Regions from separate parts of the Streptomyces sp. NPDC045956 genome, predicted to be linked through region 1. Evidence: predicted binding sites of a transcription regulator. Region 1 holds the regulator's gene; the other holds the start of a gene.
The links. Region 1 encodes HspR, which represses chaperone genes until heat shock. Its sites were predicted from a motif close to TTGAGNNNNNNNNNCTCAA; they were not measured.
Positions count from the first base shown of each region.

Region 2: a site for HspR is predicted at 1,694-1,712, ahead of lon (endopeptidase La). Genes of this name have one in related genera too.

Region 1 covers NZ_JBWKKZ010000007.1:222,164-226,679, reverse strand. The annotation lists gene dnaK (molecular chaperone DnaK) at 1-631, shown strand, start outside; gene grpE (nucleotide exchange factor GrpE) at 628-1,305, shown strand; gene dnaJ (molecular chaperone DnaJ) at 1,339-2,535, shown strand; gene AC07FV_RS20210 (heat shock protein transcriptional repressor HspR) at 2,541-2,996, shown strand; gene AC07FV_RS20205 (sugar ABC transporter substrate-binding protein) at 3,160-4,278, shown strand.
Region 2 covers NZ_JBWKKZ010000006.1:146,206-150,721, reverse strand. The annotation lists gene AC07FV_RS17695 (response regulator transcription factor) at 1-643, opposite strand, end outside; gene AC07FV_RS17690 (spermidine synthase family protein) at 766-1,464, opposite strand; gene lon (endopeptidase La) at 1,735-4,164, shown strand; gene AC07FV_RS17680 (lysozyme) at 4,221-4,516, opposite strand, start outside.

The DNA.
Region 1 (4,516 bases):
CCAGGTCTACCAGGGCGAGCGCGAGATCGCGGCGTACAACAAGAAGCTCGGGATGTTCGAGCTGACCGGTCTGCCGCCGGCGCCCCGCGGCGTCCCGCAGATCGAGGTCGCCTTCGACATCGACGCCAACGGCATCATGCACGTGACCGCGAAGGACCTGGGCACGGGCAAGGAGCAGAAGATGACCGTCACCGGCGGCTCCTCGCTGCCGAAGGACGAGGTCGACCGGATGCGCCAGGAGGCCGAGAAGTACGCGGAGGAGGACCACGCCCGCCGCGAGGCCGCCGAGTCCCGCAACCAGGGCGAGCAGCTCGTCTACCAGACGGAGAAGTTCCTCAAGGACAACGAGGACAAGGTCCCCGGCGAGATCAAGACCGAGGTCGAGGGCGCCGTCGCCGAGCTGAAGGAGAAGCTCAAGGGCGAGGACACCGCCGAGATCCGCACCGCCACCGAGAAGGTCGCCGCCGTCTCGCAGAAGCTGGGCCAGGCGATGTACGCCGACGCCCAGGGCGCGCAGGCCGCCGGCGGCGAGGCTCCCGGCGAGGGTGCCCAGGCCGGTGACAAGGGCGGGGACGACGACGTCGTCGACGCCGAGATCGTGGACGACGAGCGCAAGGACGGTGCCGCGTGACGGAGGAGACCCCGGGCTTCGAGGAGAAGCCCGACGTCCCCTCCGGCGCCAGCCCTGACGACGCCGAGCCGAAGGCCGCCGCCCCCTCTTCGGAGGAGGCCGCGGCCCCGGCCGGGGACGCGAGCGAGAACGCGGGCCTGGTGGCCCAGCTGGACCAGGTGCGCACCGCGCTCAACGAGCGCACGGCGGACCTCCAGCGCCTCCAGGCCGAGTACCAGAACTACCGCCGCCGGGTGGAGCGGGACCGCGTCGCGGTCAAGGAGGTCGCCGTCGCGAACCTCCTGTCCGAGCTGCTTCCCGTGCTCGACGACATCGGTCGCGCCCGGGAACACGGCGAACTGGTCGGCGGCTTCAAGTCCGTCGCGGAGTCGCTGGAGACCACGGTGGCCAAGCTGGGCCTCCAGCAGTTCGGCAAGGAGGGCGAGCCCTTCGACCCGACGATCCACGAAGCCCTGATGCACTCCTACGCGCCGGACGTCACCGAGACGACCTGCGTGGCGATCCTGCAGCCCGGGTACCGGATCGGCGAGCGCACCATCCGCCCCGCGCGGGTGGCCGTGGCCGAGCCGCAGCCGGGTGCGCAGACGGTCAAGCCGGCCGAGGAGGGCACCGAGGCCGAGGAAGGCTCCGACGCCGTGGAGAACAAGGAGAGCGGTGGCCCGGACGAGGGCTGAGCTTGAGACGACGAGGAAGGAGGGACGTCGGGGATGAGCACCAAGGACTTCATCGAGAAGGACTACTACAAGGTCCTCGGCGTCCCCAAGGACGCCACCGAGGCCGAGATCAAGAAGGCGTACCGGAAGCTCGCCCGCGAGTTCCACCCGGACGCCAACAAGGGAAACGTCAAGGCGGAGGAGCGCTTCAAGGAGATCTCCGAGGCCAACGACATCCTCGGTGACCCCAAGAAGCGCAAGGAGTACGACGAGGCCCGCGCCCTCTTCGGCAACGGCGGTTTCCGCCCGGGGCCGGGCGCGGGCGGCGGCGGCACCTTCAACTTCGACCTGGGCGACCTCTTCGGAGGCGGCGCCCAGGGCGGGAGCCAGGGCGCCGGCGGCTTCGGCGGCGGCCTGGGCGACGTCTTCGGCGGGCTGTTCAACCGCACCGGTGCCGGCGGCCCCGGCACCGGCACGCGGACCCAGCCGCGCCGCGGCCAGGACATCGAGTCCGAGGTCACCCTCAGCTTCACCGAGGCCATCGAGGGCGCGACGGTCCCGCTGCGGATGTCCTCGCAGGCACCCTGCAAGGCCTGTTCGGGCACCGGCGACAAGAACGGCACACCCCGCGTGTGCCCGACCTGCGTCGGCACCGGGCAGGTCGCCCGGGGTTCGGGCGGCGGCTTCTCGCTGACCGACCCGTGCCCCGACTGCAAGGGCCGCGGTCTGATCGCGGAGGACCCCTGCGACGTCTGCAAGGGCTCCGGACGGGCCAAGTCCTCCCGGACGATGCAGGTCCGCATCCCGGCCGGGGTCTCCGACGGGCAGCGCATCCGGCTGCGCGGCAAGGGCACACCGGGCGAGCGGGGCGGACCGGCGGGCGACCTGTACGTGGTCGTGCACGTCAAGGACCACCCCGTCTTCGGCCGCCGGGGCGACAACCTCACGGTCACCGTCCCGGTGACGTACGCCGAGGCGGCCCTCGGCGGCGAGGTCCGGGTCCCGACCCTGGGCGGGCCGCCGGTCACGCTGAAGCTGCCGGAGGGCACCCCCAACGGCCGCACCATGCGCGCCCGGGGCAAGGGAGCGGTCCGCAAGGACGGCACCCGCGGTGACCTCCTGGTCACCGTGGAGGTGAGTGTTCCGAAGGACCTGACGGGGAAGGCTCGTGACGCGCTCGAGGCGTATCGCGAGGCGACCGCGGAGGAGGATCCGCGGGCGGAGCTGTTCCAGGCCGCGAAGGGAGCTTGACGGGAATGGACGGTCGTCGACGCAATCCGTATGAACTGACCGAGGACACCCCGGTCTACGTCATCTCGGTGGCGGCCCAGCTCTCCGGTCTGCACCCGCAGACCCTGCGCCAGTACGACCGCCTCGGCCTGGTCTCCCCGGACCGCACGGCCGGGCGCGGCCGGCGCTACTCGGCCCGCGACATCGAACTGCTCCGCCAGGTGCAGCAGTTGTCGCAGGACGAGGGCATCAATCTGGCCGGAATCAAGCGCATCATCGAACTGGAGAACCAGGTCGCCGCGCTCCAGGCCCGCATGGCCGAGATGCAGGACGCCCTGGAGGGCGCGGCCACGGCGATGCGCCAGCGCGAGGCGGCGGTGCACGCGTCGTACCGCCGTGACCTGGTCCCCTACCAGGAGGTCCAGCAGACCAGCGCCCTGGTGGTGTGGCGGCCCAAGCGGCACGGACAGTCCCCGGACTGACCGGCTCGCGCAGGCGGCGAGGGCCCGGTGGTCGAGTGGCCTCCGGGCCCGTTCGCAACGTTGCTGTCTCATTGGTCCAGTACTTCTTGACGATTTAGTGAAGACAGCGTTGGCTTCCTTCACCTGGGTCACCACAACGCCCGTGTGTCGGAAGGTAAGCGCAGTGAACAGCCGTGCCCGTCGTATCGCCATATCCGTGGCAGCGTCCGTGATGACCCTCTCGATGGCCGGCTGCGGGGTGCTGGGTGCGTCGGAGAGCAGTGACAAGGCGAGCCCGACCAAGGGCAACGACATCACCGTGGGCCTGCTGCTCCCGGAGAAGGCGAACACGCGCTACGACCTCTTCGACTACCCCTACTTCAAGGCGAAGGTCGCCGAACTCACGCGCGACCAGGGCAACGTCAAGTACGCCAACGCCGAGGCGAGCGCGTCGAAGCAGGCCGACCAGATGCAGGAGATGATCGACGACCAGGTCGACGTGATCGTCCTGGACGCGGTCGACGCGAAGGCCGCCGGGGAGAGCGTCCAGAAGGCCAAGGACGCCGGTATCCCGGTCATCGCCTACGACCGCCTGGCCGAGGGCCCGATCGACGCGTACATCTCCTTCGACAACGAGCTGGTCGGCGAGGTCCAGGGCCGCTCCCTGGTGGAGGCGCTCGGCGACAGTGCGGACAGCTCCGCCAAGATCGTCATGATGAACGGCTCGCCCACCGACCCGAACGCCAAGCAGTTCAAGGCGGGCGCGATGTCCGAGCTGAACGGCAAGGTGACGATCGCCCAGTCCTTCGACACCGCGGACTGGAAGCCGGAGAACGCCGAGGCGAACATGACCGAGGCGATCCAGAAGATCGGCAAGGACAACATCGCCGCCGTCTACTCCGCCAACGACGGCATGGCCGGCGGCATCATCAAGTCCCTGGAGGCCGCGGGCGTCACCGACCTGCCCCCGGTCACCGGCCAGGACGCGGAACTCGCCGCGGTGCAGCGCATCGTCACCGGCGAGCAGTACATGAGCGTGTACAAGTCCTACCCGCAGGAGGCGGAGAACGCCGCGGAGATGGCCGTGGCACGGGTCCAGGGCCGGGACATCCAGTTCGACGCGCTCGCCCGCGAGAAGGTCGACAGCCCCACCCACAAGGGCATCCCCGCCCAGCTGGTGCCCGTGGTCGCCCTCACGCAGGCCAACATCAAGGGCACCATCATCGCGGACGGCTTCTACAAGGTCTCCGACATCTGCACGGCCAAGTACGAGGCGGCTTGCGCGGAGATGGGGCTGAAGTAGTCCGGCCTCCCCTCTTCGGGGTGGGTCCTCTCACATCCCCCCGACAGGTGGATTTCCCCCTGATCGTCTCGAAGCAGGCTGGGAGTCGGGCACGGTGCTGTACGGCGACCGGAGGACGTCGAGCGCCTCGTCCGGGTCGCGGTGGCTGCTGACCCGTACGTCCAGGCGGGTCGTACGCACCATGGGCGACGCCGCGTCCGAGGCCTCGCCCACGACCCGGGTCCTGCCGTCGTCCTCC
Region 2 (4,516 bases), on a different contig from region 1:
CGGTCCGGGTGCCGGAGGCGTCCGCCCAGTCCCACACCTCGGCCAGCAGCTGCTCGCGGGAGAGCACCGCGCGCGGGGTGTTCGCCAGGCACACCAGCAGGTCGAACTCGGTGGGGGTGAGGTGGACGTCCTCGCTGCGCACCCGCACCCGGCGCTGCGCGTGGTCGATCTCCAGTTCGCCGAGGCGCAGGATGCCGCTGCGCGGCGTGGAGGCGGCCACGACCGCCCGCTCCACCCGGCGCAGCAGCACGTGCACGCGCGCCGCCAGCTCACGCATCGAGAACGGCTTGGTCATGTAGTCGTCGGCGCCGACGCCGAGCCCGACCAGCATGTCCGTCTCGTCGTCGCGCGCCGTGAGCATGAGTACCGGCACCGGGCGGGAGGCCTGCACGCGACGGCAGACCTCCAGGCCGTCGAAGCCGGGCAGCATGATGTCGAGGATCAGCAGGTCGGGCTGCCAGGCCTCGGCCGTGTCGACGGCGGCCGGACCGTCGCCCGCCGTCTGCACCAGGAAGCCCTCGGCGCGCAGGCGGGTCGCGATGGCGTCCACGATCGTCTGGTCGTCCTCGACCACCAGCACCCGGCGCTGTGCGCCCTGGGTGGCCGTCGCCGTGCCGTTGTGGGAGGTCTGTGTCTGCTCCATCGCCCGCCCCTGAGGTGTGCTTACCGGAATCAGTGGGGTGATCCCTCGTCTGCGCATGACTGCGATTGACGCTTGAATGACCGCGTCAGGTCAGCAGCGTACGGGGAGTCACCGGGCCTTTGCTATCCAGGCCCGACGCCGAGGTGGACGACGTCCGGAACGCCCCGGGCAACGGGGATCTCTTCGGTACGCACCTGTTGGAACCCGGCATTACGCAAGGTTTCTTCGAATTCCGGAGAGGGTCGCGCGGACCACACGGCAAGCACCCCGCGGGGTCTCAACACCCGTGCGCATCCCGCCAGTCCGGCCCCCGAGTAGAGCCCGCCGTTGCCCTCGGTGACAGTCCAGTCGGGGCCGTTGTCGATGTCCAGGCACAGCGCGTCGTACGTGGCGGAAGTCTCATTGACGTGATCGATCAGATCCGCCTCGACGATCTCCGTGCGGGGGTCGGCGAGCGCCTCGGCGGACATCCCGGCCAGCGGTCCGCCGCGGTGCCAGTCGATGACGGCGCGTTCCCGCTCGACGACCGCGATACGGCCCCAGCGCGGGTCGGCCGCGGCGTGTGCGAGCGAGAATCCGACGCCGAGGCCGCCGATGAGCAGGTGCGGCGCGGGCCGCTCGCCGGAGGCGGTGAGCGCGTCGGCCGCCGCGTCGACCAGCCGCCGTTCGGAGCGTCCGTCGGAGGTGTCCATGAGGAAGCAGCCGTTCGCGATGATCTGCAACAGCGTCCCGTGCCGGCGCAGGACCACCTCGCCGTACGGGCCCTCGCGACGGTCCAGCACTTCGGGGAGGTCGTGGGGATCGTGGGAAGTGAGGGGCATCGGCCCATCCTGGCAGGGAGGAATGCGGCGGGTCCCGGCCTTGCTCTCACTCGGGCGGGCCGGGGTGTCCGTGAGTGTCCGGCCCGGAGGCCCGAGCATGTTCGGCCCGGACGCCCGGAACGTGCCCGGCCCGGACGCCCCGCCGGCTCCACCCGGCCGCCCGACCGGCTCCGCGGCTTGATCGCTCACAGCGAACACGCCTCGGGGAACAATGCGGGGCTCCCTTTCATTGAGTCGGTGTAACTCAACTTGACTGCCGAAGGGGAGATCATGGCTGCTGAGTCCGCCGCCTTCACACCGCTCACCCTGCCCGTGCTGCCGCTCGACGACGAAGTGGTCCTGCCCGGCATGGTCGTCCCCCTGGACCTGAGCGACGCCGAGGTGCGGGCCGCGGTGGAGGCCGCCCAGGCCGCCGCCAGGTCCGAACCCGGCAAGCCCCGCGTCCTGCTCGTCCCCCGCGTCGACGGCACCTACGCGAAGACCGGCGTCCTCGGCACGGTCGAGCAGGTCGGCCGGCTCGCCGACGGGGACCCCGGCGCCCTGGTCCGCGGCCGGGGCCGGGTGCGGATCGGCGCCGGCACCACCGGGCCGGGCGCCGCGCTGTGGGTCGAGGGGACGCGCGTCGACGAGACCGTGCCCGAGCCGCTGCCGGGCCAGGTCGCCGAACTGGCGAAGGAGTACAAGGCCCTCGCCACCGCCTGGCTGCGCAAGCGCGGCGCCTGGCAGGTCGTGGACCGGGTCCAGGCCATCGACGACGTCTCCGCGCTCGCCGACAACTCCGGCTACTCGCCCTTCCTCACCACCGAGCAGAAGGTCGAGCTGCTGGAGACCACCGACCCGGTCGCCCGCCTCAGGCTCGCCACCCAGCAGCTGCGCGACCACCTCGCCGAGCAGGACGTCGCCGAGACCATCGCCAAGGACGTCCAGGAGGGCGTCGACAAGCAGCAGCGGGAGTTCCTGCTGCGCCGCCAGCTCGAAGCCGTGCGCAAGGAACTGCGGGAGCTGAACGGCGACGGCAAGGACTCCGCCGAGGAGTCCGACGACTACCGCGCCCGCGTCGAGGCCGCCGACCTGCCCGGGAAGGTCCGCGAGGCCGCCCTCAAGGAGGTCGACAAGCTGGAGCGTTCCTCCGACCAGTCCCCGGAGGGCTCCTGGATCCGCACCTGGCTCGACACGGTCCTGGAGATGCCGTGGAACGAGCGCACCGAGGACGCCTACGACATCCAGGGCGCCCGCGGCGTGCTGGACGCCGAGCACGCGGGTCTGGACGACGTCAAGGACCGCATCACCGAGTACCTGGCGGTGCGCAAGCGGCGCGGCGACCGGGGTCTGGGCGTCGTGGGCGGCCGGCGCGGCGGTGCCGTCCTGGCACTCGTCGGCCCGCCCGGCGTCGGCAAGACGTCCCTCGGCGAGTCCGTCGCGCACGCGATGGGCCGCAAGTTCGTCCGCGTCGCCCTCGGCGGCGTCCGCGACGAGGCCGAGATCCGCGGTCACCGCCGTACGTACGTCGGTGCGCTGCCCGGCCGGATCGTGCGGGCGGTCAAGGAGGCCGGGTCGATGAACCCGGTCGTGCTCCTCGACGAGATCGACAAGGTGGGCTCGGACTTCCGGGGCGACCCGGCCGCCGCCCTCCTGGAAGTCCTCGACCCGGCGCAGAACCACACCTTCCGGGACCACTACCTGGAGGTCGAGCTGGACCTGTCCGACGTCGTGTTCCTCGCGACGGCCAACGTCCTGGAGGCCATCCCGGAGGCGCTGCTCGACCGCATGGAGCTGGTCCGCCTCGACGGCTACACCGAGGACGAGAAGGTCGTCATCGCCCGCGACCACCTGCTCCCGCGCCAGCTGGAGCGGGCCGGTCTCGACGGGGACGAGGTCGCGGTCGACGAGGGCGCGCTGCGCAAGCTGGCGGGCGAGTACACCCGTGAGGCGGGCGTACGCACCCTGGAGCGGTCGATCGCCCGGCTGCTGCGCAAGGTGGCGGCCCAGCACGAGCTGGGCGAGCGGGAGCTGCCGTTCACCGTCACCGACGCCGACCTGCGGGCCCTGATCGGCCGGCCGCACCACGTGCCGGAGTCCGCCCAGGAACCGGCGGAACGGCGCACCTCCGTGCCGGGCGTGGCCACCGGCCTCGCGGTCACCGGCGCGGGCGGCGACGTCCTGTACGTGGAGGCGTCGCTGGCCGACCCGGAGACGGGAGCGGCGGGGCTGACCCTGACCGGTCAGCTGGGCGACGTGATGAAGGAGAGCGCGCAGATCGCGCTGAGCTTCCTGCGCAGCCACGGCGCCGAGCTGGAGCTGCCGGTGGCCGACCTGAAGGACCGGGGCGTGCACATCCACTTCCCGGCGGGCGCGGTCCCCAAGGACGGCCCGAGCGCCGGCATCACGATGACCACGGCGCTGGCCTCGCTGCTCTCCGGGCGGCTGGTCCGCACGGACGTGGCGATGACCGGCGAGGTCTCGCTGACCGGCCGCGTGCTGCCGATCGGCGGGGTCAAGCAGAAGCTGCTCGCGGCGCACCGGGCGGGCGTCACCACCGTGATCATCCCCAAGCGCAACGAGCCCGACCTGGACGACGTCCCGGCGGAGGTGCTGGACAAGCTCGACGTGCACGCCGTCACCGACGTGCGCCAGGTCCTGGAACTGGCCCTCGCACCGGCGACGAGCGGTGCGCGGTCCGAGGTCCCGGTCGCGGCCTGACGGAACCGCGGCCGGAAAGGGCGGGGCCCCGGGTTCGGGGCCCCGCCCTCGCGCGGTCAGCCGTTGGCGAGCGCCTGCACCCGGTCCAGGGCGCCGTTGAACCGGTTGTGGTCCCCGACCGTCGGCCCGGACGAGGTGTACTGCCACATCGTGTAGTAGCCCCAGCCGGCCGGCAGGGTGCCCACCGTCGAGGCGTACCGGGCGATCCACAGCGGGTTGTTCACGGCGAAGCCGCCGTAGTTGCCGGTGCACTGGGTCCACCAGCTGGTGGCCGTGTAGATCACGGCGTCGCGGCCGGTGCGGGCCTTGTAGGTGTTCAGGAAGTCGCGGATCCAGGTGACCATCTGGCTCT